Regions from separate parts of the Macrococcus epidermidis genome, predicted to be linked through region 3. Evidence: riboswitches for the same ligand, from Rfam matches in the RefSeq annotation. Region 3 holds a riboswitch; each other region holds the start of a gene.

Region 1 (11,331 bases), 1.1 Mb from region 3:
ATTAAATAGTGAAAATCTACTTGAACAAATCACATCTTTCGATATTCCTACGTTAATCATTACTGGAATATTTGATAAGAATACTGGTATAGCAACAACAGAATTAATACAATCGAAGTTAAAAAATTGCCAGGTTGAATACTTTAAAGAAAGTGCTCATTTTCCGGATATTGAGGAAACAACATTGTTTGTAAAAACGATTAAACACTTTTTGGGAGGTTCAAAATGATCATAAGACATGCGACAATTAATGACGCTGAACAATTAATGAATTTAATAGCACATGTAGAATCGACATCTGACTTTATGTTAAAGGAACCGGGAGAGCGTAATAATAGTGTGGAGAAACAAACGAAAATGATTGAGCATTTTAATAATCAATCTAATAGCACATTATTAGTTGCTGATAATGATGGATTATGTGGTTATCTCATCGCGATAGGCAATACTTCATTACGAAATAAACATTCAGCGTATTTAGTAATAGGCGTACATCAAGAAGTCAGAGGGCAAGGTGTTGGGACTTTGTTATTTGAAGCGGTTGAACAGTGGGCTAAAACTGTCGGTATAACGAGATTAGAATTAACAGTCGTAACAGAGAATGAAGCAGGCATTAAATTATATCAGAAAAGTGGATTTGAAATCGAAGGTATAAAACGAAGATCATTGAAGATTAATGAGAAATTTTATGATGAATATTATATGAGTAAATTATTGTAGGTGAATATATGAATTATATACAAAAGATGAGACAACATGTTGGGCATGATTGTTTAATTGTGATTGGTGCCGGTGTGATTATTGAACAAGACGAAAAGATTCTTTTAGAACAAAGAGTAGACAACGGACTATGGGGTATTCCGGGTGGATTGATTGAAATAGGAGAAAAGGTAAAAGATGCTGCAATAAGAGAAGTGACAGAAGAAACAGGATTAATTCCAAAAGAATTAGAATTGTTTGGTATATATTCAGGCGCAGATTACATCGTGACTTATCCAAATGGTGATGAAGTTTATTCTGTTTCGACTATTTTTTATACAAAACAATTTGATGGTAAGCTTACTATTTCTGATGAGTCTAAACAATTACGATTTGTATCTCGTGAAGAAATGAAAGATGTTGAGATCAACCCACCACATAAAGAATTTGTAAGTGATTGGGTGGAAGGGAAAATGGATATTAATATTTATTAATGTAATTAAGTAAAAACATCATTAAATCACAGGATCACTAAGTTGGTAACGGACCCATCTTTTGATGACGAGTTAGAGAAAGGTAATGTATTTTTGTTTAGATAAATACAATATAAGGAGCATTATTAATGGATGATGAGGTAATTTTACTAAATTGGATTGAAGATTTTTTAAAACAAAACATTAGTATCAGTATTTTTGTGAAATATTATAGAGATATCTTCGATTTCCTAATTAGTGAAGAAGAAATAGAAGAACGAAGATATTATTTGTATAAAGAATTACATGAATACCTAGAATGTTATGATTTTATAAGTAATACAATTGATGAATATTATTATTTAGATGAAAATGATGTACGTGTGTAAGTCTCAGAAATGTATTCGAGAATTCTTAACTGATTATAATAGGAGATTAATAAGATGGAATTTAGAAGACTGACGATTAATGATGAAACATTATTTATGGAATATTTTAATGCTTGGGGAGAAGAACAGGAAAGTATTGTACCATCTGCTACAAACTTTAAACGATATAAATCTTTTCAAGACTTTATCAATAATTTAGAAGAACGTGAAAGATCATATGAAGTATTAAATTCTACATTATTTTTAATTGAGGATGGTAAAATCATAGGTTCTTCTAATGTACGTCATTACTTAAATGAGTTTTTAATGAATTATGGTGGCCATGTTGGTTATGGAGTTAGACCTGACTTGAGAGGTCAAGGTTATGCGTCAAAGATTCTAAATGAGTCCTTAAAATTTTTGAAATCTTTGAATGTAGAAAAAGCACTTATTACTTGTGATGAAGAAAATATTGCGAGTAGAAAAGTAATATTAAACAATGGTGGTGTACAAGATCAATCGCATATAAGAGAAGATGGTGGCGTTACGAATAGATTTTGGATTGAATTATAATATCCTTTTAAGATTTAGTATTACTTTATGCATATATAACGTATTATCTGTTTACTATTATTAAGGTATAAATACAACTCACCTTTATAATTTTTGATAAAATAATAATGATTTGTTTGTGCAATCAAATCATCGTTCAATGGAGCAGGTAAGAAATTAATTGAAAAATCATTAGAATACGCAAAAGAAAATAATGCAAGATATGTATGTTTAGAAACTGGTGTAGATAACGTGAAAGCACAAGGGTTATATGAAAAAATGGATATGTCAGTAGATAATGAAGTATTGCATTACTCAAGCGTATTTTAATATATTTGTATTTATAAGCTATCCATTGTAAAATGTAAATGAAAAGAGGAGTGCGGTAACACTCCTCCAGTAGATCCGTTTATACGGTGACTAGCCTAAGTTTTTTTTTTGCTCAATAACCACTCAGCTATGTACAGCTTATGAGTGGTTATTTTTTGTCTTTGTCATTAAGTCTAATAATGAGCGGTATAATGATTGCAAACATCATCAACATTATACTCAATAACTCAAAATCAGTCATGCTTTCCTTTCCAGGAGAAACACCTAACAAACAAAATCAAAGGCATCATCCCTTAGAGCTATCCACCACTATAAACTCATCTACAAATACTATTATAAAGAGTAAATAAAATAATTAGAACGAATGTTCTCTATTTTGTTATTTTTGCATTTTCATGAAATCCATTGTAAAATGTAAATGAAAAGAGGAGTGCTACACACACTCCCCTTGTAGAACCGTTTATACGGTGACAAGCTTTTTATGATTTCAATTTCGAATAACCACTCAGCTATGTCCAGCTTATGAGTGGTTATTTTTTGTCTTTGTCATATAGTCTAATAATGAGTGGTATAATGATGACAAAAATCATCAACATTATACTCAATAACTCAAAATCAGTCATGCTTTCCTTTCCAGGAGAAACAACTAACAAACAAAATCAAAGGCATCACCCCTTAGGGCTAGCCACCACTATAAACTTATCTACAAATACTATTATAAAGCGTAAATAAAATAATTAGAACTGATGTTCTGTTTAATTTGTTATTTTTATACCAAAGTCAGTACTCGCAATATACTTTATTTCTTTCTGATTGCGAAGTGTTGGTATCGTTAACCAGAGAATTGAAATGGCAAAGTAACATATTCCAGATAGAGAAATAAGTTGTATTTCAAAATGTACCTTTATGGACGGTATACACACCGCATGGTAATGTGTTAAATCATAAATTCTATCAAAAATTAAGATTTATAAAGTACGGTGAGGCAGAAATTAGTGATAAATTATCTTTTTACAAATTCAAAAAAGAGGAAGGATTTTATGATTGAAGCAATAAACGAACAGAATAGAGCATTGGTTATTGAATTCTTTAATAAACATTGGGGATCTTCAGAAATGATTGTTTCTTCTGGGAGATATAATTGTGCTGAGTTACCAGGTCTAATTTATATGGAAGATGAAAAGATTACTGGGCTATTAACATATATTATTAAGGATAAAACGATTGAAATCATTTCTTTGGATAGTGTGATTGAAAATAGAGGTATCGGTACACAATTAATGAATTTCTTGGAACGATTAGCGTATAAAAATTGTAAGTTTAATATTAGAGTAATAACAACTAATAATAATATAAATGCATTGAAGTTCTATCAAAAACTGGGCTACAGAATAAAAGAAATAATTCCCGATGCCGTAAACGAAGCAAGACTAATTAAACCACAAATACCAATGGTTGCTGAGAATGGAATCCAAATATTAGATGAATTAGTATTAGAAAAGTATATTTAATAATATATTAAATATAAACAACATAATAATCATCATATATTGACAGAACATACAATTATTTGTATATTGAAGTCAACTTAAGAAATACACTAGGGGCATTTAACGATAAATTGAGATGAGGTAGTCCTCAGACCCTTTGAACCTGATCTAGTTCAAACTAGCGTAGGGAAGTGTGCTAATGAACTGGTCTATTTATTATGTCTTTTTCATGCACCTTTCTATCAGGAAAGGTGTATTTTTTATGAATAAAATCATAGAGGAGAATATTTGATGAAAACTGTAATGGTTACTGGCGGAGCTAGAGGTTTAGGAGAAACAATCGTGAAAGGTCTCAATGCTGAAGGTTATAATGTGATTATTAATTATTTTCAAAGTGAAGATGCTGCAAATTCATTAGTAGCATCATTTGGAGAAGATAAAGCGTTAGCTTTTAAAGCTGACGTTACAAAACGTGCAGATGTAGATGCAATGGTGAAAGCAGGGATAGAGAAGTTTGGCAAAATTGACGTAGTTGTAAATAATGCACTTGTTGGATTTAAGTTTGATCCAGTAGCACAAAAGTCATTTAAAGATTTATCGTGGGAAGATTATCAACAACAAATTGATGGAACGATGAAAGCTGCATTCAATATAAGTCAAAGTGTAATCGATGGTTTTATTGAGCAAAGAGATGGAACGATTATTAGTATTGGCACAAATTTATTCCAAAATCCGGTTGTACCTTATCATGAATATACGACTGCTAAAGCAGGTTTACTAGGGATGATGCGCAATATCGCAAGTGAATTAGGACAATATGGCATTCGTGCAAATATGATTTCCGGTGGTTTACTGAAAACAACTGATGCTTCTAGTGTAACGACAGATGAAGTATTTGAATTAATCGCTAATTCTACACCACTAAGAAAAGTTACAACACCACAAGATGTTGCAAATATGGTTGTCTACTTAGCATCTGATAGAGCGAAAGGAATTACAGGTCAAAATATCACTGTTGATGGTGGGTTAACGATGAACTAGGGGGAGTTTTAAATGTCAAATATGCATATCGGCATATTGATTTATGGTATAGGACATCATTTGGCGGCATGGAAAGCACATGATTCTCAAATACATCGTTTAGGTGATATCAGTTATTATCAATCTCTTGCTCAAACTTGTGAACGTGGAAAGTTTGATATGATTTTCTTTGCTGATAATCAAGCATTTAATGCAACACATGAAAATATAATGCCAGCGATGTGGCTAGATCCAATCGTAAAACTTTCAGCAATATCACAAGTAACTAACAATGTTGGTTTAGTATGTACGATATCAGGAACATTTATGAATCCATATCATGTAGCCAGACAAATTCAATCTTTACAGCATATATCGAATGGCCGTATGGGATGGAATCTGGTTACATCTATGACAGATGAAGAAGCAAGAAATCATAGCATGGAGTATTTACCTGCTCATGCACAAAGATATGAAAAAGCTAGAGAATTTGGAATAATAATGGATAAATTATTTGAATCATGGGATGAAAAAGATTTTATTTATAATAAAGAAAATCATCAAATGATAAAACATCAAAATATACAACCAATCAATCATATGGGTAATTATTTCCAGGTACGAGGGCCGTTATCAACACCAAATTCTAAGTATGGAAAACCTATCGCAATGCAGGCAGGTGCTTCAGTTGAAGGCCTAAAATTAGCAGCAGAACAAGCTGATGCTGTGTTTTCCGTAATCTGGAATATCTCGATGGCTAAAAGATATCGCGAACGATTGAAACAGGCAGAAGAAAAAGAAGGAAGAAAGAATAAAATTAAAGTTCTACCAGGTTTAGTTACATACGTTGCTGAAACTGAAGAACAAGCTTATGCAAAGAAACAAGCCTTAGATAATATGCTGGATATTGCAAGTTCATTAAAAATGCTGGAATTATTTATTCATCAGGACACTTCAGGATGGGATTTAGATGCGAAAGTACCTGACTTACCACTTTTAGCATCGTTTACTGGACCGAAAGGAAGATATGAAACAGTACTTGAAATTATCAAAGATAAAGATCCAACGGTACGAGAACTTTTAGGATATTTAGCAGCAGGTGGTGGACATTTGACTTTAATCGGTACGCCGGAAATGATAGTAGATGAATTTGAAAAATGGTTGAAAGAAGGTGTAGCAGACGGATTTAATCTCATGCCACCAACTTTACCTAACAGTTTGGATGATTTTGTTGAACTCATCATACCAGAATTACAATCAAGAGGTTTGTTCAGAGAGGATTATCATACTTTAACATTGAGAGAACATTTAGAAATATAAAATAAAATATATAGATCTCTAAAAGAGGTCTATTTTTTTTTTTTTTTTCATATATAATATAAATAACTAAAAATTCTGAAAAAGGAGTATATATGAAATACATAATAAATATTTCCATCACCATTATCATGCTCTTTTTTATTGCATGTTTACCATCACTTTTTCACGATCAAAGAATAGATGTTCCTAATTTATTCATTGCAATTAAAGACACGTTTTATTCATTATTACATCCTAATACAATCGTATTTGAGAATTTAAAGTCAGGTGTCAAACATGATATTTTCCCATTTATTTTTGAACCTTGGGTAAATTCAATGACGATACTATTTATTGCGCTTATTATCTCTTTATTATTCTCATTAATAATCGCATTCTTGATGTATCAATCTCAAGTTTTTCACAATATTGTAATGCATATTAATCGCGTATTAAGTATTGTGCCTGATATTTTTTATATCCCTGTATTTATTTCAATTATTATATTCATTTATCTTAAAACACAAGTGTTGATATTTGATGTTGCATCAAGTCATGAACAAAACGCTGTCATATTTCCGATTTTATTACTGCTAATTATCCCAATAACAAATAGTATTACTGTCATTAATCAATTATTAATTGCAGAAAGAGAAGAAAGCTATGTATCATTTGCAAGAAGTAAGGGTTTAAATAACAAAGAAATTTTTTATCGTCATATTTTAAAGAATATTCTAACAGGCTATTTTATTAACTTTAAACAAATTGTCTGGATGACTTTATCAAGTTTATTATTTTTAGAACGATTATTAAATGTATTTGGAATTTCTGTTTTTATTTTTGAATATAATACGCCAGTAGTACTGTTCATCTCATTTCTAATGATGTATATCCCAATACGTTTATTATTCTTATTTTCTGATTTATATACTAGACACACTACAGGAAGGAGCATGTCATAATGAAACGCATTTATCTTTCTATTTGTTTGCTTATCATTCCTGCGATTATTGGATTTATTTACTTTGATATATTAAACGGCAAGGTGAAAAAGACCAATTTCTTATATGATAAAGATGGGAATATGTTGGCGAGTTCACCATTTCCGCCCGGAAAAGATTATATATTTGGCGTTGATAGGAACTCTAGACATATGGCTTATGAAGTATTATCTGGGTACAGAATCACATTAACACTACTTATCGTTGTTGCTTTATTGACACTCATCATAGCAATCAACATAGGAACTTATTTAGCCTTTAAGAAAAGTAATTTGGCGTTAATTGATCAATTCCTGCATCCGTTTTTTTATATACCACAGTCGATATTAGGTTATTTATTACTAAAACCTATACTTTATGAACCAATGGATCAATTTACGACAACACAAAGTTTTCGAATAATATTTAATTTAATTATTCTAATTTTACTCATGTTACCAACAACGATAGTATTAGTGAAATCAGCAACACAAATGATATTAGAAAAAGAATTTATCAGTAGTGCAAAGACAATGAGCCCATCTAAAGTTTATATCTTTATAAAGCATATATTACCAAATATGCTGATACAATATGTCATTGTATTTTTTAGAATTATGTTTCAGACACTAGTAGTCATATCACATCTCGCTTTTTTTAAAATATTCTTTGGAGGAACTGATGTATGTTATGGACCAGGTTGTTTAATAAATGAGCAACCAACGATACCAGAACTAAGCAGTTTACTAGGATTTCATTTCTATGATTTACAAGTTGCTTGGTGGACATTCTATTCACCATTATTTGCAATAATCTATATGTTGTTTATTTGTCAGTATGTTTATCAACGATTAGATGTTATGAGTTCAAAGTGATTTTTTCCTTAATTTATTATTTATTAATAAATTGCTTATTGATGAAATAGTATTAATTAAAGTAAAGGAGCACCACAATGTCAATAATATATAGGTTAGAAGCAGTACATAAAGCTGTTGTTCAAAATGTCATTCAAGAAGAAGATGTTCTTTTATTTAATGGATGAAAAAGCAGGAGATGTTATGGGAGATGTTTCATTCGACTATTTTCCAACATTTTCGTACTATTTTTGAACAGATCAAAGTATACCTCAAGCTCTAGCTGAAGCGCATTCACATTTAACGATAGAAATGATTGATAAAGGTACTTTTATTAATAGTATTTTAAACGACATTGACATGGAAGAAAATTGTATTAATCTAAATCCACTGAGTATTGAATCTATTAAATTCTTTCCAGAAGAAGTGTTTGAAGCGTTTCAAAAAATAACAAGAAATATTTATTAGATCTCTAAAAGAGGTCTATTTTTTTATAATTTAATGTATAATATAAATAACTAAAAATTCTGAAAAAGTAGCTTGTTTCAAAATTTTTGGATAGTTTAAATATTAATTAAAAATTTATAAGGGATAAGGGGATTTTATAATGGAAAAAATTAATATTTTTAATAGCAACTATACTTCAAAAGGGGTTATGACTTATGAAGAGGCGCATCGAAATGAAGAATGGCATGAGACTTTTCAATGTATCTTCACTTATAAAGACTTCGTTATTTTACAAAAACGCAGTCAGGAATTAAGTGATTATACTGGTATGTTAGACGTTTCAATTGGTGGCCATATTCGTCATGATGAGACGATGGCAGATTGTGTTAGAGAAATTAAAGAAGAATTAGGTATAGATGTATCATTTGATGATTTAAAAATGCTATGTGTCATTCCTGAAAGTATTGACAATGAAGGTACAATGGATAAGGAATTTATCAATATCTTTACTTGTGAAATCTCACGTGAATTATTGGATAAGATTGTAATCGATAACCATGAAGTTGAGGATTTAATATTGATGAATATTCTGGACTTTAAATCATTGCTTCAAAATAAACAGAAGGTTTTATCAGGAAAGACATTCAAAGATGATGAAAAATTTGAAATTACGAAGCAAATGTTTATTCCATACAGTGATAAATATTTCTGCATCGTAAGTGAAGTAATATAAAATGATATTAATAGTTGTAAATTTAATAACACCTGTAAACTGTAATTTTACAGGTGTTATTTTTGCGCTTTTGATAAAGAAGAATACAGATAAATATGTAACACCGCCTAAAATCGTCCAGATAAGAAAACCGTTAGATAAATTATCGATTAACAATCCTCCGGCAAGTGGTGCAATGATACGTGAAATACCAGTAAGACCTGTTAACGCATAATACGATCCTTTCATTGATTGAGGTGAAAGCTCATCAATTCTCAAATCCCACATCGTGAAGACGAAGATTTCACCGATTGTCAATATAAACATCGCGATACAAAGATTAAATAAGTCTGGAGAGATACCAACAAGCATCAAACCTAATGGTAGTAATATTGCTCCGATAATGATCGAAGTACTTGTCTTAATATGCTGTCCAATTTTATAGACGACAATCTGTAGACAGATAACAGCAATCGCATTGACTAATGTAAGTATTGCATAATGATGAATGGCAGTTGCATAAGGATAAATCTTACTTAAATAGATGCTCAGTGACGTCATCATCTGCGTATAACCAAATACGATGAATATATTTCCGAGTATTAAATACAGAAAAGCTTTATCCTGTTTGAAGATAAACATCATATTAAAGAAAGGGATATGTGTCATGGATTGTTTATTTTTAAGATCGATATCATATTTATTGAAGATAACAATAAACATGACTAAATTAATCAGTAAAGCAGTAACCACGATATAAAAAAGCTTTTCAATACCAACCCACTGAATTTGACTTGAAATATAAGGACCCATTGCAGCAGCAACGTTGATTAAATAATATCTGATATTGAATATCAGTTTCTTGTGCTCATCTGCAGTAAATTGTGTAATGAGTACACGATATGTCGGCTCGACTAGTGTATTGCCGATAGTGGAAGTAATAGAGAAAAGAATGAAACCAGGAAAGCTATGTATCATTGGAAATGAGAGATAACTCAGTATACCGATAAGGAGACCGAAATATATGACGTGTCTTTTATTGAAGCGGTCTATGACACTACCTGACGTCATGCTTAATAAAATCGCTACGATACCTGCCACTGATAAAATGATTCCAATCTGAAAACCTGAATAATGATATGTATTGATTAAATAGATAGATAAGAACGGCATAACCATCAGCATACTAAACCGTGCAATGAATGTTGCTGCAAGTAAAGCTAAGATAATCGGTGAGAAACGTTTCATATATAACCTCCCACAAAACAAATTTAAATCATTATAACATAATGAAAAATAAAAAAACTGCCTTTGAGAGCAGTTTTAATTGCGATGTTTAAAAATTCTTGAAGTATTTAAGAAGATTATAAAAGCAATTGTTATGCATAGAAAAATGATAATAGTTATATGCTCTTGTAATATATTGTATTCTAAAAAAATAACAAATATAGAAGTAAAAATCATATATATCCCTACAAACTGGCACAAACGTTTTTCATTATACTTCTCTTTTTCTGCTTCAGGCATAAAATTATATCCAGCAATTAAGAACCCACCACGACCTGTTAACATGTAAATGCCTATAAGCGCAAATAACAGAATAATAAATATCATAATGTCACTCCTTATATTTCTTCTTAAAAGGTATGAACCTTATTATAAAAGCTAAAAATAACATAAAGTAAAATGGGTACAAAGAAATGGTATAGTCATCTTCGTTATCTTTTGCTCCAATTAAGTCCGTATCAATTGTGAAATAGTGCCATGAAATTGAAAGTGGATTCTTAGCATGCATTGATATGTCACTTAAGTACAACTCAGGTCTAGAAATGAGCCAGATAAAATATGCGACAACACATAACATAAATATGTTAGAAATGATTCTTCTTTTCATCATATTACCACCCTGAAATGTAGTAGGCTAAAAGCAAAAGTGCACCCATCAATAATATTGGAACAAGACTAAATAACAATAAAAGTATTTGATGTTTTGCTTTGGAAATAATAGATAATATAAATCCGATGAATCCTGAGAACATAAAGATATTCATACAAATACCTTGAGTATCATAATCGCTCATTATATCGTATGGAAGTATATAGGATA
Region 2 (11,331 bases), 520 kb from region 3:
GCTGCTGCAGCATACGCATGTATGTTTGCACCCAAAATTATTGGGATAAAGTTAAATTTAGCCATGTTCATTATCCTTTATATAGTAGTTTTGTTCCAGACTTTCCAAGCTGCTTAATTCATTATATTTTTGTATGGTAATGAATGCAAGTATACATTCACCAAGTATTGTTAAAATACAAATATTTTCTTTAACATATTATAACATTATATTTTTAAAGCGTATGACATTATTATTTGTTATCGTTCTAATAAACCTTTTCCCTGATAAATTTTATCAGCATACTTTTCTATACGATTCCTTTTCGTCTCGCTGCGTTTCGCTTTATTAATTTCAATGACGTACGCACGTTGGCGACCAGGTGTTAATTTATAAAACGCTTCTCTTAAACGTTCGTTCTCTTTAAATGCTTCTTCTAATTCGATAGGAATTTCTAATGGTCCATGTTCTTTTTTAGGAGGTTTTATGCCTGTTTTCTCAACTCGAATTGCTTCTTTAATATAAAAACGTATCATATCTGCTTTTTCTTCAATCTCTTCTACTGACGAAAAGCGTAATTGACGATCAACTTGAACATGTTCAGTTTGTTGAATTAAAAGATTGTATTTATCTTCAAGCATTACTCCTTTATGAAATAATATAGCAACATATGATTTAAAGCCATGTATCAGTAACACATTTTTATCTTTCATTGTATAACAAGGATGCATCCATTTATAATCTTCTTCAAGATCAAATTCTCTTATAATCGATCTTAACAATTGATAAGCATCGTGCCATTGTGAAGTTTTATTAAAAAATTTTTCTAGTTTTTGTTCTGTTGATAATTCCGTCATACGATTTCCTCCAATACTTCTTTATTATAAACAATATCTATTTATATAGGGGAATTAAATTTAATGAATTTTCATTATTTAATTGTTCTTTGTTTTAAAAAAGAAGCAGCATCGCTACTCCTTTTCATTAATATCAAAACCATATTTTTGATACACTTTTTTACTTTGATTATTCTGTAAATACTGATAAAGTTCCTCAGTTTCTTTCTTATGTTTAGTGTCTTTTATTTTAGCAATTGGATATGTTATCGGTTCATGTAAATCATCTTGAATTTTGAGTGTATGCTTTATTTTATTTGTTGATTTGAGGTCTGATGTGTATACGATACCTGCTTCAGTATTACCGGTTTCTACATAGGTCAATACTTGACGTACGTCCTTCGTTAATACTAATTTTGATTTGACTTTTTGATATAGTTTTTTGTTTTCTAAGGCTTGTTTACCATATTCGCCTGCAGGTACTAATTCCGGATTGCCAAGTGCAATTTTTTTTATCTTTTCTTGTTGTAAATCATCAAGAGATGTTAGTTTCTCTTCTGTTATAAGCACGAGATGATTTTTCAGTAAAGACTTTGTATCCTCTTTATCTACAGATTTATTTTTTACTAAATCATCAACTTTATCCTGTGCAGCTGAAAAGAATATATCAACCGGAGCACCGGACATTATCTGTTGCGCTAATGCACCAGACGCACCATAATTAAATTTAATATCAACATGCTTGTGTTCGGCTTCATAAGATTTTTCGATATCATTTAATGCATTTTTTAAACTTGCTGCCGCTGAGACAGTAAGTATTACTTTTTCCTGTGACCTTCCTTGTTCTTTCTCTTGATTTACACAGCCACTAAGTAATATACAGACAATAAATATTAAAAATGTTTTCTTCATTACTTACCTCCTAGAATTATTATGTATATTTTACCATATAAAAAAGACATACTACGTCATAACGTAATATGTCTTATAACTTAAATCCGTCATTTAATTAATTTCTGATTAAATAATCAAACGCACTTAATGCTGCTGTTGCACCAGAACCCATAGAAATAATGATTTGTTTATATGTTTGATCTGTACAGTCCCCTGCAGCAAAAATACCTGGTACATTTGTAGCACCATTTTTATCAACGATAATTTCACCGCGGTTATTTCTAGCAACTAAGTCTCCAACAAATTCAGTGCTCGGTACTAAACCGATTTGAACAAATACGCCTTCCAGATCAAGCGTATGTTCTTCATTTGTATTGCGATCAACGTACGTCAACGCTTTTAATGTAGCATCACCAGTTAATTCTTTTGTTGCAGCTGATTTAATAATCTCAGCATTATTTAATGATGCTAAACGATCTTGTAGTACTTTATCTGCACGTAATTCTTCACCAAACTCTAGTAATGTAACATGTTTAACAATACCTGCTAAATCAATTGCTGCTTCAACACCTGAGTTACCGCCGCCTACAACTGCAACGCGTTTACCTTCAAATAATGGACCATCACAGTGCGGACAATATGCTACACCTTTTGTTTGATATTCAGCTTCTCCTGGCACGTTCATGTTACGCCATTTTGCACCTGTTCCGATAATTAATGTTTTAGATGTTAGTTTACCACCATTCTCTAAAGTAACATGTACTAAATCATCAATTTTTTCTAACTTTTCAACACGAACAGCATTCATTACATCGATATCATAACTGTTAATATGTTCTTTTAAGTTTTGCGAGAATTCTGGTCCAGTCGTTTCTTTTACTGTAATAAAGTTTTCAATACCAGCAGTATCATTAACTTGACCACCGATACGTTCAGCCACAATACCTGTACGTAAACCTTTACGTGCTGCATAAATTGCTGCACTACCACTCGCGGGTCCGCCACCGATTACTAATACATCAAATGTTTCTTTCGCATCAAATTCAGAAGCATCTGCTCCACCACCAAGTTTACCGATAATCTCTTCAACAGTCGCTTTACCACTACTAAATTCTTCACCATCTAAGAACATTGTAGGAACAGCCATAATATCTTTAGATTCTTCTCTAAATGCTGCACCATCAATCATTGTATGTGTAATATTTGGATTTAATACCGCCATCATATTTAAAGTTTGTACAACATCTGGACATTTCGTACAAGTTAAGCTAATGAATGTCTCAAAGTTAAAAGGTCCTTCTAACTTTTTAATTTGATCAATAACAGATTGATCTGCTTTAGGTGCACGACCACTTACTTGTAATAAAGCTAAGACTAGAGAAGTGAACTCGTGTCCAAGTGGTACACCGGCAAATGTAATACGTGCTTCTTCATCAGGACGTGCTAATGTGAAGCTGGGTGTACGTTTCAAAGGTGCTTCTTTTAAAGTGATAAGTGAAGACATCTCTTTGATTTGAGTGAGTAAGTCCATCATATCTTTACTTGTTTTATCATCTCCAGCACTCGCTGTAATTACAACGTCGCCTTCCATTAACTCTAAATATTGAGCTAATTGTTGCTTTAATGTATCGTTTAACATTACATTTCCTCCTTTAAAGGATAAATTTCTATATTTTATTACAATAGATACCACAACGCAAAAATTTGCGTTGTGGCAGTCTTTTAATATTTATTTATTGTTGATTAAATTAGATTTTACCAACTAAGTCTAAACCAGGTGTTAAAGTTTCTCCGCTTTCTTTCCATTTTGCAGGACAAACTTCACCATCGTGGCTAGCTACATATTGAGCAGCTTTAACTTTGTCTACTAATACTGAAGCATCACGACCAATTCCATCATTGTTGATTTCCATTGTTTGAACAACACCATCTGGATCGATTAAGAATGTCGCACGTTGTGCAAGGCCTGCTTCTTCATCTAATACATCAAAGTTGTTAGCAATAACGTGAGATGGGTCACCAATCATTGTATATTGAATTTTGCTGATAGCTTCTGAATGATCATGCCATGCTTTATGTGTAAAGTGCGTATCACATGATACAGAATATACGTTAACTCCTAAACCTTGTAACGTTTCATATTGATCTTGTAAATCTTCTAATTCAGTTGGACAAACGAAAGTGAAATCTGCTGGGTAGAAGCATACGATATTCCAGCTACCTTTCATTGATTCATTTGATACTTCAACAAACGCATCTGATTTTGGATCATAAGCATTCGCAGTAAATGGTAAGATTTCTTTGTTAATTAATGACATGTGTAATTCCTCCTGAGAATTTAAATAAGTTATTTTAGACAGCCCCCAGATTAGAATAATTCTAATCTCTACAAAACTTATTATTACATGATGCTCGTTTTAAGTCAACCAACTCAAACTTTAAAATTGTGAAAAATATTTGACGTATTATTTAATATTTTTTTGAATAAAAATAGTTACTGTATTTAAATGGCATAAAGATTACTTTTTTCAATATCAATTACAGTAACTTATTCTCATTTACTTGAGCATTAAAGTAACAAATACAGCCAGTATAACTAGCGGAATAACATAGCGCAGCAAGAATGCCCAAAGTTTAAATAACCCTCGATATTTTTCATCCATTAATTCCTGCTTTGCAATTACAGCATCTAGTTTGTAACCCGCAAATAACGCATAACATAATGCTCCAATCGGTAACATAATATTCGAAACTAAATAATCCATATTATCAAAGAATGTTCCCGCTAAAAACTTCATCTGGCTTAAAGTACCATTCGATAATGCAGAAGGTATACATAAAATAAACAATAGTAAGGCGATTGCATACACATATTTTTTTCGTTTCTTTTCTTCATTTTTAATTGCATTTGAAACATTAATTTCAATTAAAGAGATAGATGAAGTAATAGTTGCAAAAAAGAATAGCGATAAAAATATAAGATAAAAGATACTGCCGAACGGCAACTGATCGAATACATACGGTAAAACGATAAACAATAAACCCGGACCTTGCGTATTATCAATACCTAGTGAGGCAGTCGCAGGAAATATTGCAAGACCTGCTAGTATCGTAACCAGTATATTTAAACCTACAACAGAAAAGGCAGATTGGACAATGTCCGTCTTCTTATCTAAATACGATGCATATGTTAACATGCCACCAAACCCTACTGAAAGCGAAAAGAATGATTGACCTAAAGCAAAAAGTACGCCTTCTGCATTCAGTGAATTAAAATCAGGTTTCAGAAAATATACAACACCATCCATTGCATTTGGAAGCGTTAAAGAACGAATGATAATCACAATAAATGCAATAAACAACATAGGCATCATGATTTTTGAAGCTTTTTCAATCCCATCCTGAATACCACGGGAAACAATTATCGCAGTAAGAAAAATAAATAATGCAGCGCCAAGTATTACATATATCGGGTTACTAATCAATTGACCAAATAATCCCTCGTAATTCTTCGTGTGTTGATTTGTAACTATTACATAAACAGTCCTCATCATATAGAGTAAAATCCATCCACCAATTACACTATAAAAACTAAGTAAGAAGAAAACACCAACATTACCGATATGACCGATTAGGTTAAAATATTTATTACCAGTAATTTTTCCGAATACCTCTGTGCTATACGTCTTTCCATGTTTACCTATTACAAATTCTGCTAGTAATAACGGCATACCTATAAATAATGTGAATATCATGAACAATACTAAAAATGCTGCACCACCATTATCAGCCATGACATACGGGAATTTCCACATCGCACCAAGCCCTATCGCCGAACCTGCACTTGCTAATATAAAACCAATTTTCGATCCCCAAACAGTTCTTTTTTCCATGTGTAATCCCTCACTTCATATAATTTTTTAAACAAAAAAGAGGCCAATGCACATGCATTGACCTCAAAAAAGAGACCTTATGCATACGCAACCGGCCTCAAGTAACGCGAATGAAGCCGCCATAGACACTTATATCTATGACGGGCATAAATATAAGTTATGACAGCTGCCACCACATATTTAATTTTGCACTGTTCTGTACAAAAGTCTTCATTCTAAATTACCTCACTTGTTTAAGATTACTGATAATTCTATCAGTATATTGTTTATGCGTCAAACAAATCTATTTAACGTACATCTGTTATATGCGTTATCGGAAAATACATTGCCAATAAATAAGCACTTACAACCATTATCAAAAAGACAGCTATCAATAAAATATCCCGATAGCTAAATGGCACATGGTAATAGTAAGTTCTAGTACCATTATGGAATCCTTTTTTCTCCATTGCAACAGACAGACGATGTGCACGTCTAATATTTTGACTTAATAGCGGGATAATCAAATGCTTTATGCGATTCAATCCTCTGTATTGGCTCGAATCTATAACGTGATAACGCATTTTCAATGCATTGCGTAATTGGAAGAATGACTCAAACATCATCGGCACCATACGGATTGCTGCCATAAAGGCATAGGCATATTTAGGTTTCACCTTTAAATGTTGCATCAAACTATAGAATACTTTTACAATTTCACTTGTAAACGCAATACTTAAACCAAAGAAACTGACTGTAATTGTTCTAAGTGATAAATGTATTCCTCTATATAAACTTTCTTCTGTAATATGCACGATGCCCCATTGAAATAGCGTAGTACTGCCGTCACCATAGAAAATCATAAATAATGACGAAGTGAAACTAAATAATAGCATTACACTTACAAAAGCCGTAATAAGTTTCAAACGCACACCACTCAATCCAATCATAAAGATAAACATAATAATCGCTAGATATAGCATCCAGTCAAAATGATGAATGAATATGACAAGTGCAAATAGTAAAACCCCTAATATCAACTTCGTAATCACATTCACATGATCCATAAATGTATGATATATCTTAAACTGTTCGTACATCATCACCCCTCCTCATTTCAGAAAGTATTCCATCCTGAATGCGTAACACGGTAGAAGGATATCGCTTTATGATTTCGTCATCATGCGTCACCATAATAATCGTTTGACCAGATTGCACACGCGCTTTAAATAATTCAATAAGTTCGAACGTATTATGACTATCCAGCCCAAATGTCGGTTCATCTAGTAACACAATATCAGCTTTTGTACTCAATGCAGTCGCAACACTTAATCTTCTCTTTTGTCCCATGGAAAGTTCAAAAGGATGACGATCTTTTAGATGGTACAGATTTAATTGCTTTAATAAATTTGATGTACGTTCCCCAGCTCGGCTTTTATCTAAAAATTGAAAGTTAAAGAAGATTTCATCGTATACACTACCTTGAATAAATTGCAGTTCAGGATTTTGATAGACGAGGTACATATTACGCGCTGCATCTTTTACTTTCTTCAAAGTTTTATCATCGTATTGCATCAAACCTTTATACGGGATAAGCTGCATCAAAGATTCTAATAACGTTGTTTTTCCTGTTCCGTTCTTTCCAGTAATCGCAATCCATTCATGACTGCTAACGACAAGTTTATCAATATGATACAACGTCTTTTCTTTACGTTTTACTGCCACATCTTTTAACACGAGTTCAAATTCATTTGACATATGCTCATAATGCAATGGTTTTGGTGCACACTTATATGCATTAGGATGCCATACACCATACTGGTTCAATAAATCTTCATGTTGCTCAAGAATAATTTGTGGTGTGCCTTGTGTAACCAACTTACCATCAGCATCCATCAGAATAATACGATCAACATATCGCCAGATATGCTCAACTTTATGTTCTACGATAAGTACTGTCTTATCCTGCCATAAATCGATCATCAATTCCCATAAATGCTTTGTTGCATCGCTATCGAGCATCGCTGTAGGTTCATCTAAAAACCACGTATCAGCATTCTGCAGCAATGACCCAGCAATTGCGAGTTTCTGTTTCATACCGCCACTGAGTTGATTGATTTGTTGTGAGGGTTCAACATCCAGTCCTACTTTAATCAAAACATCATTAATTAATTGATTCATTTGCGATTTATCAACATTTTGATTTTCCAGAATAAAAGCTAGTTCTTCGTATACTTTCGGCATACAAAATTGACTGTCTGGATCCTGAAATATAACACTAGCATTCATGTCCCGTTCTAATACATCATATTTCATCGGTAAATCGATCAACTCAGGGACGATGCCACTTAGTACGTTCAACAATGTGCTCTTTCCAGAACCTGAAGGTCCGAGCAATAATACTTTTTCTTTCTCTGCTATCGTAATATCGATACCGTCAAATATCTTTTCTGTTTCACCGGGATATTTCAATCTTAAATTTCTAACAGATAACATCATCTATAAACTATCGTAATCTGATTGAGTTGATGTTCTGAATAGCTTCGTTACACCAGTCTGATCCAATGCTTTAACAATTAAATATGACAACACCCCGGTTACTAATGCGCCACTAATCAAACGCATTATAATATAAAGCAGCACGTTCCATCCTGCTACTTCAGACATATATCCATAGAAATACTCAACTGGCAGACTTATAATTGCAGCTGCAACGCCCGCTAATATACACACCATCATGCTACGTGATTGATATTTGAATAACATAAATACAAATTCACATGCCAAACCTTGTAAAAATGCAAAAACAAACGTCGGAATATCAAATTTCCCCATTACAATTGTCTCTCCTGCACCTGCTGCAAACTCAGCCAGTAATGCAATTCCTGCTTTTGGAACAATTAAATACGCCACAACTGCAGCCATAAACCAAACACCATATATTAACTGTTCAAAATGTAGCCCCAGTGGTTTCATTGCCTCATAAGGTAACCAGACAAAATTGTACGCTACTGCAAATAATACTGCTACTAATACTGTCACTAAAATTTCTGACAACTTCAAACCCTGACTATTTCTGTTCATTTTCATTCCTCCATAAAAAATACGCATCCTTCTATAGAGAAGACTGCGTACGGAAAAATAGCCACACTTATACTGTGACTATACACTTCCCTACGCTAGTATCATCTAGATCAGGTTCAAAGGGTCTAAGGCTACAGCCTTATCTCAGTTTTTAATAAAACACCCCTAGTGCGCTTATTTGATTTGTTATTTTTACAGTACTCGCGAAACTAAATTTTGTCAACTCAAAATTTCTTTCACCGAAGAAAAGATGAAAGCCCAATTGAACAACCCCAATTCAGAATTCTATTTCGCTTACTCAGATAATGACGTTGCAGGTTATTTAAAAATCAATATAAATGATGCACAAACTGAAGCTATGGGAGAAGATACACTTGAAATTGAACGCATCTATGTTGATAATCGCTACCAAAAACAAGGCATTGGTAAACATCTTTACAACAAAGCAATTGAACGTGCTAAGTATTATCATTTAAAAAAAGTTTGGTTAGGCGTGTGGGAGCATAATCAAAATGCCCTTGCATTTTACAATAGAATGGGATTTAAACATATAGATTCTCATGTCTTTCAAATGGGCGATGAAGCACAAACAGATTTTATCATGGCGCTTAAAATTATATAATGTTATCTTTTTCACAAATGAGTCTATACACTTTTTTATATAACGGATATAATATAGTTGTATATTCATATTTTAATTTATTTTTTTAAATTTACTGTGATAAAAACACATGAGGAGGCACTAAAATGTCTATTGAAATTCCAGCTAAAACTATCGAAGATACTTATGCTTCGAAAGGCAACATTGAAAACGTATTAAATCAAGTAGCAATGAAAGAAGTGATGGTAGATAAGACACCTGGGCGCTATATGTTAAAAGCGATTATGTCAGGTTTTTTACTAGCTATTATGGCAGTGCTTCAACTTGCAGCTAAGACACAATTTGCTTCAACTGAAAATGCAGGGCTTATCAATTTAGTAGGGGCAATTGCATTCAGTATCGCACTCGTAATGATCGTACTTACTAATTCTGAATTATTAACAAGTAACTTTATGTTCTTTACAGTGGGTTATTATTTCAAAACAATCACAATGGGTAAAATTATAAAAATATTTACGTTATGTTTCCTGGGAAATATTATTGGTGGATTTATCTTATTTGGAATGATGACAGGCACTAAAGTTATGACACCTGAAATGGTAGCAGCATTAACAAAAACAGTAGATGCAAAAACAATAGCATCAAGTTGGCATGCAATTCTAATTAAAGGGATATTCGCTAACTTCTTTATCAATATCGGTATTTATATTTCATTACAATGTAAGGAAGTATTAGCTAAAGTATTCTTTATCGGTATCGGAGTAGTTATCTTTGTATTTATGGCTTACGAACACGTTGTTTACAATGCTGGATTGTTTGCCGGAATGATGTTCTACAATATCGATGCATTATCTTGGATCGATGTACTCAAAAATATTTTCTACGCATATATCGGTAACTATATCGGTGGTGGTTTATTTATCGGATTAGTTTATGCATACTTAAACGGTAGAAGAGACGATGTCATCAGAAACTAAATAACTTTTTATTTGCGTGAAGTGTAAACTTCACGCATTTTTTATATTTTTTTGATCATGCAATAAGCTGGATATCTTTCGCCCTCTATTTGATTACCTTGTTCAAATCCAAGTTTTAAATACATGTCGTGTGCAACCGTATTAGGGACATCCACAAGTAACGTTATATATTTTATATGCGGAAAATGACTCATAATGAATTCCGGTAAAGCAATTAACGCTTGTTTTGCATAACCATTTCTTAAATGCCTATAATCAGTCGCAAAAGATCTTATGTATATACTGTTATCCACTTCAAATTTGTTTTCAAACTCACTATGTTCATGTAACACAAAAAATACAACAGGTATTCCCGCTTCATTTAGTCCAAAAATTGGTGTGCGATTAGTATCTTCTTTTGCCACACTGATGTTTACTTCCGGACTTTTCACAAACTTTAATTGTTCTTCAGTTAACTTAAATTGTAATAGTAAATCTTCGTGGTTTTTTGTATATCGAATAAGTTTCATAAAGTGCTCTCTTCCTCTCTTAAGTCATCTTATTGCATAAGGATTATTATTAAATTATAACAAATTGATATAAATACTGTTTACTTCTATATCTGCTAGGGAAAACATTCAAAAAAGATATGGAGGGTTTCTATGGACATTAACCAATATAAAGTAATACCCAATACTAAATTTGATTTCAATAATTATAAAACATCAGAAAATGAAAAACAAAATAACGATAAAATAAAAGTCGATATCATGCCTGATTTAACAGAAAAACTTGAAAAGCTCCATCTAAAATTACATGCTGCTGAAAAAAATGGTATCATCGTTGTGCTGCAGGCACTAGATGCCGCCGGAAAAGATGAAGTTATCAGTTATATCTTCTCTAACCTAAGTGCACAAGGATTAAAGACTACTTCTTTCGGTAAGCCGAATGACACAGAGCTTAAACACGACTATTTATGGCGTTATCATGAAGGGTTACCTGAGCGTGGGCAAATTGGAATTTTTAATCGTTCATACTATGAAGATGTACTTGCGCCAAGAATACATGATTCTGTTGAAGAACATGAAACGCCAAATAATGAAATAGAT
Region 3 (11,331 bases):
TGCTTCATTACTCACACACCTCACATCCTAATACACCTCCCAAATTAAACCGTCTATCGCTCGTGCCGGAGCGATAGACGGTTTTTTGTATCGAATTGAGATAAGGCTGTAATATATTTGTAATTTAAGGAAGTTACTTATAATAATGCTGTAACCAAAGAAATGTAAAATCGTGATAAAGTAGTGTTATTGATAAAAGAGACTATTCGGAGGAATTATATATAATGAAAAAATTAGCAGCAATTACTACAATGGCAATACTTACTACAGGCGTAGCTACAACACAAGCAGACGCAAAAGAACATAAAGTCGCTCAAGGTGAATCTTTATGGACGATTGCAGATAAATATGACACTACAATCGAAAAGATTAAAAAGATCAATAAATTAGAATCAGACGTAATCGTTCCTGACCAAAAGTTAGAAGTATTAGTTAAAGGTAAATACGAAGTTAAAGCTGGAGATACTTTAGGTAAAATCGCACGTAAATTCGACGTAAGAATTACTGAATTAAAAAAATGGAATAAAATTGAATCTTCTAAAGAATTAAAAGAAGGTCAATTATTAATTGTTGAGAAAAAATCACATCGTAAACATGTGAATGCAGCTCCAGTAAAAGCAGCACCTGTTGCTAAAAAAGTAGCAGCACCAGTTTCAGCACCGGTTACAACGCAAAATACTGCAGCAACTGCACAACCACAAGCTCAACCAGTACAACAAACTCAAAAAGCAGTTCGTGTACAACCAGCACCAGTTCAAAAAGCGCCAGTACAACAAGCACCGGTACAACAAACTAAACGCGCTGCAGTACAACAAACGTCAGCACCAGCTGGTAATTCATCAGTAGACGCACATTTACGTTTAATCATGCAACGTGAATCAGGTGGAAATCCAAGAGCAGTTAACGCAGCAGGTTACTACGGATTATTCCAATTCTCTCCACAAACATGGGCAGCTGTAGGCGGAACTGGTAACCCAGCACAAGCTTCAGAAGCAGAACAATGGAAACGTGCACGTATTTTATATACACAACACGGCGCGCAACATTGGTCAACAGCATACTAATAATAAATTTTAAGCAGAACTTTACGTTCTGCTTTTTTTTGATAAATCTTAGTGTATTGTTTCAAAAGTGTGACAATCTTCATAATTAATAATATAGCGAGGTTTCTGATATTTTCCTTAAATATTTAACACTATATGGTAATTGCTTTATTTCTTATTTTTTATTGTAACGCAAGCGTAATAAAAGAGCGTATCTTTTATTTGGCTGTAACCTATGAAATATTTATTTCTGATATAGTTAATTACAAGAACAAAGCATATTCATTCAAAAGAATTCATCAATAAAATAAAATATAAACATTTCCCGGAGGAAAATAAACATGAAAAAAATCTTAAGTATTACAGCAGCAATTGCAATCACTACGACAATGGCAGTTTCAACAGCAGATGCAGCTTCATACAAAGTTAAAGCTGGCGATTCATTATGGAGTGTTGCAAATAAATATGGTACGTCAATTGCAGCAATTAAATCAGCAAATGGCTTAAGATCTAACTTAATCCATCCGAACCAAGTGTTAAAGATTAATAATAAGAATAGTGTCGTTTACAAAAATACATCATACAAAAAATCTACGTATAAAGCACCTGTAAGTAAAACTGCTTATACAAGTTCAAAAACTGTAAAAACAACAAACACTACTTATATTAACAGAGGTTTAAATTGGGCTGCGTTAGCACAATGTGAATCTGGTGGTAATCCATCTATTAATACTGGAAACGGGTTCTATGGTATGTATCAGTTTGATTTACAAACATGGCGTGGCGTTGGTGGATCAGGATATCCGCATCAGGCATCAGCTGCAGAACAAACGAAACGTGCTCAAATTTTATATAACATGCGTGGCGCACAACCTTGGCCAGTATGTGGACTTCGCTTATAATTTTAGGACTAACGACAATGTCGTTAGTCTTTTTTTCAATTCTTGCTTTCATAATTTGATTACGTTACACTAACATTAAATACATATATTACTACTAGGGGTGCCTTTTGGCTGAGATGACTTTGTCAAACCCTTTACCTGATCTAGATAATGCTAGCGTAGGAAAGTAGTTAAATTCCTTTATTGATTTTATATTTTTAATAATGGTATTTAGCCCATTTCCTATTTGGAGATGGGCTTTCTTTATAAACTTTTAGGAGGTAAATGATGTTTACACAACAATTAAAAGAAGAAGTAGAGCCAATTATTGAGTCAATTTACAATGACCCATTTATACAGGGAATGGTGCGTGGTGATTTAAGTAAAGAAGCAGTGATTCATTATTTAAAAGCAGACCATCTTTACTTAAACGAGTTTGCGAAAATTTATAGCTTATTAATTCCGAAATTAGATGATAAAGAAGGTATTAAATTTTTATTAGAACAAATCGATTTTGTAATGAACGGAGAAGTAACTGCACATTATACTTTAGCAGACTATGCACAGGTTGATTATAAAACAATCATTAAAGACGGAGAATGGTACCCAACAAGTGATCATTATATTAAACACATGTATTTTAATGCATATCGTTATAGTGATGCAGCATTTACAATTTGCGCGATGGCACCGTGTCCATATGTTTATCAGCAAGTTGCTTTAAAGATGAAAGAACGTCATGATTTCAACGGCAATCCATTTAAAGACTGGGTAGATTTCTATGCTACAGAGATGAAGCCGTTAATGGAACATCTGGATGGCTGGGTAGATGAATTTGCTGAACACGCAAGTGAAGCGGAACGCGCGGTATTAACAAAGAACTTTAAAGAAAGCTGTATACATGAGAAACGTTTCTTTAATATGGCTTATACACAAGAAACTTGGGAAAGTGTGGTTGAATAATATGAAGACAGCTTTATCAATTGCAGGAACAGATCCAACGGGTGGTGCTGGAACAACAGTAGATTTAAAAGTATTTCAATCAAGAGGCGTCTATGGTATGAGTGTCGTAACAAGCATTGTTGCACAAAATACGTTAGGCGTTCAGCAAGTATTTAATCAGGATGTAGATGTTATTGCAGCACAACTAGAGAGTGTGTATAGTGATATCGTACCGGATGCAGTGAAGACAGGAATGCTTGCAACGAGTGAAGTCATGGATGTCGTGCGTCCTTATATTGTAAAACATGATATCCCTTATGTAATCGATCCTGTCATGGTAGCTAAAAGTGGTGATGCATTGCTTGACGAAAATGGACGTAGTGCGGTGCGTACGAAACTTTTAGATGTAGCAACGGTTGTGACACCAAATATTCCGGAGCTTGAGGAAATCGTACAGATGAAAGTTGAAACACTCGATGATATTAAACGTGCCGGTAAAATATTTATCAATGAAATTGGTTCTGACAGTGTGCTGATTAAAGGAGGTCATCTTAAAGGAGATGCTACAGATTATTTATTTACTCGAGATGATTTTGTTGTTTTGAAAGGTGAACGTTATGATACAAAACACACACATGGCACTGGATGCACATATTCAGCAGTAATTACATCTGAACTTGCGAAAGGAAAATCTATTGTAGAAGCTGTACAACTTGCAAAACGTTATATGGATGCAGCAATCCGATTCACACCAGAATTAGGTCATGGTCAAGGCCCAGTTAATCACTTTAAATTTCAGGAGATGGAATAATGATATTAGAACAGATAAGAAAAGATAATCCACTCATTATTTGTATTACAAATGATGTAGTTAAAAATTTTACAGCGAACGGCCTACTGGCATTAGGTGCCAGCCCTGCGATGGCGACAGAAAAGTTAGAGATGGATGAATTTCTGACACATGCTGGTGCATTGCTCATCAATATTGGTTCAATTGAAGAAGATGATATTGAAAATATGCTGGCTGCTGCAAAATATGCCAATCACCATGATGTACCTATCGTATTGGACCCAGTTGCATGTGGCGCATCTAAATTTCGTAAAGATTTCTGTTTAAAATTGTTAGAAACATATGATATTACAGTAATTCGTGGGAATGCTTCTGAATTACAAGCTTTGACAGGGGAGGCGAATATGAAAGGGACAGATGCAGATACAAGTCTGTCAACTGAAGATGTGGCACGTGCTGCATATAATAAATTTAATTGTGCGATTGTCGTAACAGGTGAAATCGATGCAATTTGTGTGAATGGAAAAATTAACTTAATTGAGAATGGTACTGCACTTTTAACAAAAGTCACTGGTGGTGGATGTTTATTAGGGGCAGTTGTTGCAAGTTTCATATATAATGAAACTAAACCAACGTTAGAAACATTAACAGAAGCATTGACGACATATACTGTTGCCTCAGAGTTTGCTGAACGTGCGTCTAACGGCACTTTGCCGGGACATTTTGCTGTAAATTTAATCGATCAGTTATATTTAATACAGGAAAGTGATGTGGCAGAGAATAGACTTGTGAAAGAAGTGTAGCGAATGTTTGATAGAAAATTATTGCGCGTTTATTTTATTGCAGGTACTCAGGATACATCTGACGGTAATCTTGAGCGAGTATTACAGGAAGCACTTGAAGCCGGTATAACGCTATATCAATTTAGAGAAAAAGGTCCGAATGCTCTGACTGGAGAAGCTAAAGAAATATTAGCGCGAAAACTTTTTGCGATGTGTAAAGCAAAAGGTGTACCGTTTATTGTTAACGATGACATTGAACTAGCGAAGAAAATTGATGCAGACGGTATTCATCTTGGTCAGGATGATGAGAAAATCGAAAACATCATTGATGATTTCAATGATAAGATTATCGGGCTCTCTGTCGGTAATTTTGCAGAATATGATCAATCTGATTTGACGCATGTTGATTATATCGGTGTAGGACCAGTATATGAAACAAGTAGTAAAAGTGATGCAAAGAAACCTGGAGGCATAGAACTCATTCGTAAAATGAGACTATATGATGAAGACATTCCGATCGTTGCAATCGGTGGTATTACAAGTGCCAATAGCGAGATGATTCTTGCTGCCGGTGCTGATGGCATTTCAACAATTTCTTCTATTACGAAAAGTGACGATATTAAACAGGTTGTTACTGATTACCTGAAATATTATACAGATAAATAAAAATATATGGTTTTTGTTTATGATTATCACTTTTTGTGATAAAATAACCTCTATGTGAATAATATTATGAGGTGAAAGAATGAAGAAAAAGGCAATTTGGCCGTTAATCATTGCAATTGCATTATTTTTAGCGGGTTGTGATTATTCAAAAGAAGAGAATCGTACTGGATTTTTCTATGATACATTTGTACATCCGTTAGACCAATTGATCCATTGGTTAGGTGCAAATATGGGACATAACTATGGTTTAGCAATCATCGCGATTACTTTAATCGTACGTTTTGCACTTTTCCCATTTATGATGCGTACATATAAGAACCAGTATGTAATGAAAGAAAAGATGGCGTTAATCAAGCCGCAGATGACTGAAATTCAGGAACGTGTGAAACGCGCACGAACACAAGAAGAGAAGATGGCTGCAAACCAGGAAATGATGGCATTATACAAAGATAACGGTATCAATCCACTGAACATGGGATGTTTACCTTTACTGATTCAATTACCAATCGTAACTGGATTATTCTATGTATTGAAATATCCGACATCAGGTGGTATTACAAAATATCCAGATTTCTTATGGTTCGATTTAACAAAGACTGATATTGCAATGACTGTTATTGCAGGTATCGTCTATGCAATTCAGGCTTATGTATCAATGCAGAATATTCCCGAAGAACAAAAAGCACAAATGCGTATGATGATGTTCATCTCACCGATTATGATCGTGTGGATGTCAGCAATCTCTCCAGCAGCGTTACCATTATATTGGGCTGTCGGCGGAGCATTCTTAGTTGTTCAAACATGGTTAGGGAATAAGTTCTATAAGAAGAAAGTACATGAAGAAATTGCACCTTTAGTAGCAGCACATGAACAAAATCAAGCAGAAAATAAAACTAAAAATGTGCAAGTTGTATCATCTAAAAAGAAGAAAAAGAAATAATTAGATAGAAAGTGACCTCAAAATTGATTTGAGGTCACTTTTTTTAATTGGTGAGAGGAAAGGGGTTCGGAAGTGTCGTCAAAATAGATTTGAAGCCACTTCCGTGTACCGCAGAGCTAAATCCAGCGAGTAAGTGTCGTCAAACGAAATTTGAAGTCACTTCCGTGTACCGCAGAGCTAAATCCAGCGAGTAAGTGTCGTCAAACGAAATTTGAAGTCACTTCCGTCCACCATAAATGCAAAACCCTGTAGTATGTGTCGTCAAACGAAATTTGAAGTCACTTCCGTCCACCATAAATGCAAAACCCTGTAGTATGTGTCGTCAAACGAAATTTGAAGTCACTTCCGTCCACCATAAATGCAAAACCCTGTAATAAGTGTCGTCAAACGAAATTTGAAGTCACTTCTTTCATCCCTTCCCAAATCACTTTCAAACGCACTAACACCACTCTTTTTTAAATTGTTCAATAAATGTTTTCATATATGCATTACGTTCTTCTGCCATTGTCTTTGCAGTTTCTGTATTCATCAAGTCAATCAGCTTAAATAATTTCTCATAAAAATGATTGATAGCAGTACTCGGTGTTCGATAGTCACTTAAATCATCGCGAACAGGTATGTTTGGATCATACATCGCTTCACCAAACTTTCCGGCAAACATAAATGTTCTGGCAATTCCTATCGCACCTAACGCATCAAGTCGGTCAGCATCCTGAACAACTTTGCCTTCAAGCGATTTCAACTTCCCTTCATTCTTTCCGCCATTAAAGCTCATATATTTAAGAATATGATTAATAGCTTGTCGATGTTCTATAGGAAGTTGAATTTCCTCGTAAAATTTATTCAATCGTTCCCATGCTGCAATAGTATCAAATAATTTCTCGTCGACAGTATCATGTAATAACGCTGCCATCTCAACGATAAAAAGATCAGCATCTTCTTTTTCAGCGATTTCAACAGCCATTTTTCGGACACGTTCGATATGCGCATAATCATGACCGCTCGATTCATCTTTATGCACATTTTTCACAAATGATTCGGTGATGAGTAACACTTCTTTGTTATTCATGTGAAAAAACTCCTTTTAAATGTTTACTTTATATAAAAAGTTGGTATAATAAGATTACGAATTATCAGAAAATTCAAAACATATTTATATGACAAAGGGGATGTAAATCATGCAAAATACATATCATTTCGAACTCACGAAACAACAAAAGAAACTAGGATTTACATATTTGATTGTTCATAGTGTATTTTTCTTAAATTTAGCAGCTGATTTCTTATTGATACATTAAATAAAAAGGGAGTGGGAATTGATTTCTCACTCTCTTTTATAATATCGGTGATATTAATCTTGCAATGGCTTCCTTAACTCTGATGAGTAATACGCGTTGATCATAAATTTCCTGTGTGAGCTGACTGGAAACTTTAACGTCATCTTCAAACGTCTTACGTAATTTATAGGCAATATCATGATCGTATATAAATGCGTTAACTTCAAAATTTAGTTCAAAACTTCTAAAGTCCATATTTGCTGTACCGACACTTGCGACTTCATCGTCAATCACCATCATCTTCGTATGGATAAATCCATTTTCGTAGATAAATATATTGCAACCGGCCTGAATCAGTTCACCGACGTTTGAATATGTGGCCCAATATACGAAAGGGTGATCGGGTTTGTTAGGAATCATGATGTTGACTTCTACTCCGGTAAGCGCAGCGATTTTCAATGCATCAAGCAAAGAAGTGTCAGGTATAAAGTAAGGTGACTGAATAAATATAGATTCTTTAGCTGATGTAATCATCTTCAGATAACCGAATTTGATATGTTGTTCACTGGAATCTGGCCCACTCGAAGCAATTTGAATTCCGATTTCGCCTTTACTATCAACATCCGGGAAATATTTTTTATCATAATGCATAAAATTACGCGTTGACTGGGAATTCCAGTCCATCATAAAACGTAGTTGTAATGCATTGACTGAGTCACCTTCGACACGTAAATGGGTATCTCGCCAATACCCAAATCGTTTATCTAGTCCTAAATACTCATCGCCGACATTAAAGCCACCGATATATCCGATTTTTCCATCTATTACAACGATCTTACGATGATTTCGATTGTTCATCCTGAAATTAATAAGAGGAAAGTGAGAAGGGAAGAATGCTTCTACCTGCCCGCCAAGCTTCTTAAATGTTTTAAAACGGGATAAAGTTAATGTACGAGATCCGATATCATCGTACAGCATCTTAACTTCGACACCTTCTTCAAGCTTCTGCATCAATACATCTAATATTTCTTTACCGATACCGTCTCGCTTAAATATATAATATTGAATATGAATATGATCTTCAGCATTACGTATATCCTGGATAAGCGCATCAAACTTTTTGCGACCATCTGTAAGAATTTCAACTGCATTATCTGTCGTCAGAAATGATGAATAATTATTTAAGTTCATACGAATAATATCTTTATGCTTCATAATTTCTTTAGAGCGCACCATTAGATCATCTTCATCAATTGCATGCATCTGTTCATGCACAATTTGCTGAAGACCAATTTTATCTTCTTCATCTAACTTAAAGATACTTGACTGTTTGATTTGACGGCCGAATAGTAAATAAATTATGAAACCGATAATCGGCAGGAAGAATAGTACAAGTAGCCATGCCCATGTGGATCCCGCCTGTCTACGTTCTAAAAAGATAATTGCGAAAGCTAAAAATATGTTAAAGACAAATGCAACAAAGAAAAGTATTGAAAAAACTTGAGAATAATCGATGTTTGAGAATACTGACAAAAAGCATTCCTCCTTTAGAATTAGCTTTATTATACATGAAAAAACAATTAAATACTTTTGTGTTTATACAATTTTCATACTGAATCTGTTTTTTACAAATCACTATCATTGTTCACAAAATCTTTACATAAATAAGTCTATGGACCTATAGCTATATTGGTTATTTTCGGGTACACTAGTATTAACAAATTGATTAGGAGTGATCGAAATGAAACAATCTCAGGAAAAAATGAAAAATGTTGTCACTCTGCTTTCTTCACTTGGTGTTAATATCTCAAAAACAAAATCACGACTTGAAGTTATGCGTACGTTACCACATGTAGCACCCGCAAAATTAAAATAATATACATATGAGATGACATTCGAATTTAGAGTGTCTTTTTTTGTTGTTTAAATTAAAAACTCTTTATCCATCCAATATTGGTTGATAAAGAGTTTTATTATGTGGATATTGATTATCTCACTTGCTTATACTTTTTAATTTGTTCGGCATCAGAGTGATAAAAGATAGATAATGCAACACCTATCCCACACATCAATGCCCAAAGCGCACTACCACCATAGCTAATGAATGGTAATGGGATACCCGTAATTGGCACAACCTGAATCGTCATGCCGATATTTTGAAATACATGGAAGATAATCATACTGATTAATCCAACTAAAAATATAGATGCGAATTGATTTGTGGATACTTGTGCCATACGAATTAAATGTGTAAATAATGCCAGGAATAATACGAGTACGATTACAGTACCAATAAACCCAAATTCTTCACCGATAACTGAAAAGATGAAATCGGTATGATTCTCAGGAATGTAAACTTCTCCGCCTTTAAATCCTTTACCGAATAATCCACCAGATCCGATAGCTTTTAATGACTCCATCAAGTGGAATCCTTCACCGTCACTATACTGTGCCGGATTTAGCCATGAGTTGATTCGGCCAAGCTGATACGTCTTAATGCCGAGTACTTTATCGATAAGTTCAGGTTTATAGATGATTGCAAGTATAAGCGTGGCACCAATTGCTGTAAGCCCAATTAAAAATGGTGCAAGGATACGCCAGGTTACTCCTGAGACCACAGTAATTCCTAAAATAATCGCCAGTAACACAAGTGTTGTACCTAAGTCATTTTGTAACAAGATTAATATCATTGGAATAATCGCAGTTAAGCCAATCTTCATCAGTAAAATGATATCTGTCTGAAAAGATTTGTAATATGTGAAACGATTGTGATCGTATACAACCTTACTTAATGTCAGGATTAAGATAATCTTCATAAATTCAGAAGGTTGTAAGCTGAGTCGTCCAAAGAATACATACCAGCTTTTTGCACCGTTAATCGTTGGTGTCAAAGAAGATTCAGGTAGTATCAGTAAGCCGAGCAGGGCCAGATTACCTAAAAAATAAAGTACGAAAACCCATTTATTAATCAGTTTCGGTTTAATAAGCATAATACTGAATGCGAGAATAAATCCGAGAATATAATAGAATACTTGACGTTCAGCAAAGTTCGTACCATATTGCTGACCATCCATTGCAGATGTGATTACAGTTAAACTAACAGTAAAAAAACATAATATAAGAATAATGAGCCACCAATCGATTTTTTCAATCCATGGGCGCTTAATTTTGGTGCGTGTTGTATTACTTGATTGAGCCATGGCCAAACTCCTACTCTAAATAAATTATAGTCATTATTATACATAAATAAGCTGAAACATTATAGGAATAAATGTTTCTTTTATGAATGATTTACGCCTTTCGATAAAAAACATGCATATCATCATATATCGTGATAGTATTATTATATTAATATTCTGGAGGAATTAACATGTCTAAACAAAATATATGTATCGTCTATGGCGGTAAAAGTGCTGAGCATGAGGTTTCTATCTTAACGGCACAATCAGTAATCAACGCTATGGACAAAGCAACATATGCGATAGATACAATTTATATAACAAACGAAGGTGAATGGATTAAAGGTCCACAAATCACTGAACGTATTGAAGATAGCGAAACTTTAAGATTATCATCATCAAATGATGACTCTATTATGCATCTATTAACAGCATCTACTGAAGGTAAATCTTATGATGCCATTTTCCCATTACTTCACGGACCTAATGGTGAAGACGGCACAATACAAGGATTATTCGAAGTATTAGATTTACCGTATGTGGGTAATGGAGTATTAGCTGCTGCAAGTTCTATGGATAAATTAGTGATGAAGCAACTATTTGCAAATCGCGGGTTACCACAATTACCATATGTAAGTTTTTTACGTAGTGAATATGAGACTTATAAGCATAATATTTTAGAGCTTGTTAATAATAAATTAGAGTATCCGGTATTTGTTAAACCTGCGAACTTAGGATCATCTGTCGGCATTTCAAAATGTACGAATCGTGAAGAGTTAATTCAAGGCATTGAAGAAGCGCTACAGTTTGATCGTAAACTTGTAGTAGAAC

Evidence for each region. A riboswitch is a leader RNA that binds a small molecule or an ion and turns the genes downstream of it on or off. The one in region 3 is predicted to bind thiamine pyrophosphate.
Region 1: it holds a riboswitch for thiamine pyrophosphate, as region 3 does, so the genes downstream of both, KFV12_RS05555 (3-oxoacyl-ACP reductase) here and tenA (thiaminase II) in region 3, are expected to answer to the same signal.
Region 2: it holds a riboswitch for thiamine pyrophosphate, as region 3 does, so the genes downstream of both, KFV12_RS01080 (ECF transporter S component) here and tenA (thiaminase II) in region 3, are expected to answer to the same signal.

The regions. Positions count from the first base shown of each region.
Region 1 covers NZ_CP073819.1:1,048,615-1,059,945, forward strand. The annotation lists gene KFV12_RS05525 (alpha/beta fold hydrolase) at 1-229, shown strand, start outside; gene KFV12_RS05530 (GNAT family N-acetyltransferase) at 226-720, shown strand; gene KFV12_RS05535 (NUDIX hydrolase) at 729-1,193, shown strand; gene KFV12_RS05540 (hypothetical protein) at 1,322-1,561, shown strand; gene KFV12_RS05545 (GNAT family N-acetyltransferase) at 1,616-2,113, shown strand; gene KFV12_RS13360 (GNAT family N-acetyltransferase) at 2,237-2,422, shown strand; gene KFV12_RS05550 (GNAT family N-acetyltransferase) at 3,463-3,933, shown strand; TPP riboswitch at 4,015-4,119, shown strand; gene KFV12_RS05555 (3-oxoacyl-ACP reductase) at 4,201-4,953, shown strand; gene KFV12_RS05560 (NtaA/DmoA family FMN-dependent monooxygenase) at 4,966-6,252, shown strand; gene KFV12_RS05565 (ABC transporter permease subunit) at 6,345-7,193, shown strand; gene KFV12_RS05570 (ABC transporter permease subunit) at 7,193-8,086, shown strand; gene KFV12_RS05575 (NUDIX hydrolase) at 8,673-9,245, shown strand; gene KFV12_RS05580 (MFS transporter) at 9,144-10,472, opposite strand; gene KFV12_RS05585 (DUF3784 domain-containing protein) at 10,548-10,838, opposite strand; gene KFV12_RS05590 (hypothetical protein) at 10,843-11,118, opposite strand; gene KFV12_RS05595 (hypothetical protein) at 11,123-11,331, opposite strand, start outside.
Region 2 covers NZ_CP073819.1:196,435-207,765, reverse strand. The annotation lists gene KFV12_RS01120 (carboxylate--amine ligase) at 1-65, opposite strand, end outside; gene KFV12_RS01115 (YdeI/OmpD-associated family protein) at 240-836, opposite strand; gene modA (molybdate ABC transporter substrate-binding protein) at 951-1,727, opposite strand; gene ahpF (alkyl hydroperoxide reductase subunit F) at 1,825-3,348, opposite strand; gene ahpC (alkyl hydroperoxide reductase subunit C) at 3,458-4,027, opposite strand; gene KFV12_RS01095 (sodium-dependent transporter) at 4,268-5,602, opposite strand; gene KFV12_RS01090 (energy-coupling factor transporter transmembrane component T family protein) at 5,890-6,681, opposite strand; gene KFV12_RS01085 (ABC transporter ATP-binding protein) at 6,665-8,077, opposite strand; gene KFV12_RS01080 (ECF transporter S component) at 8,081-8,665, opposite strand; TPP riboswitch at 8,736-8,842, opposite strand; gene KFV12_RS01075 (GNAT family N-acetyltransferase) at 8,844-9,287, shown strand; gene KFV12_RS01070 (formate/nitrite transporter family protein) at 9,413-10,243, shown strand; gene KFV12_RS01065 (GNAT family N-acetyltransferase) at 10,285-10,752, opposite strand; gene KFV12_RS01060 (PPK2 family polyphosphate kinase) at 10,885-11,331, shown strand, end outside.
Region 3 covers NZ_CP073819.1:2,161,239-2,172,569, reverse strand. The annotation lists gene KFV12_RS11615 (LysM peptidoglycan-binding domain-containing protein) at 225-1,064, shown strand; gene KFV12_RS11610 (transglycosylase family protein) at 1,385-1,945, shown strand; TPP riboswitch at 2,032-2,127, shown strand; gene tenA (thiaminase II) at 2,210-2,887, shown strand; gene thiD (bifunctional hydroxymethylpyrimidine kinase/phosphomethylpyrimidine kinase) at 2,880-3,677, shown strand; gene thiM (hydroxyethylthiazole kinase) at 3,677-4,459, shown strand; gene thiE (thiamine phosphate synthase) at 4,463-5,104, shown strand; gene yidC (membrane protein insertase YidC) at 5,184-6,044, shown strand; gene KFV12_RS11580 (HD domain-containing protein) at 6,484-7,113, opposite strand; gene cls (cardiolipin synthase) at 7,379-8,854, opposite strand; gene KFV12_RS11570 (Lmo0850 family protein) at 9,063-9,197, shown strand; gene KFV12_RS11565 (FtsW/RodA/SpoVE family cell cycle protein) at 9,310-10,521, opposite strand; gene KFV12_RS11560 (D-alanine--D-alanine ligase) at 10,692-11,331, shown strand, end outside.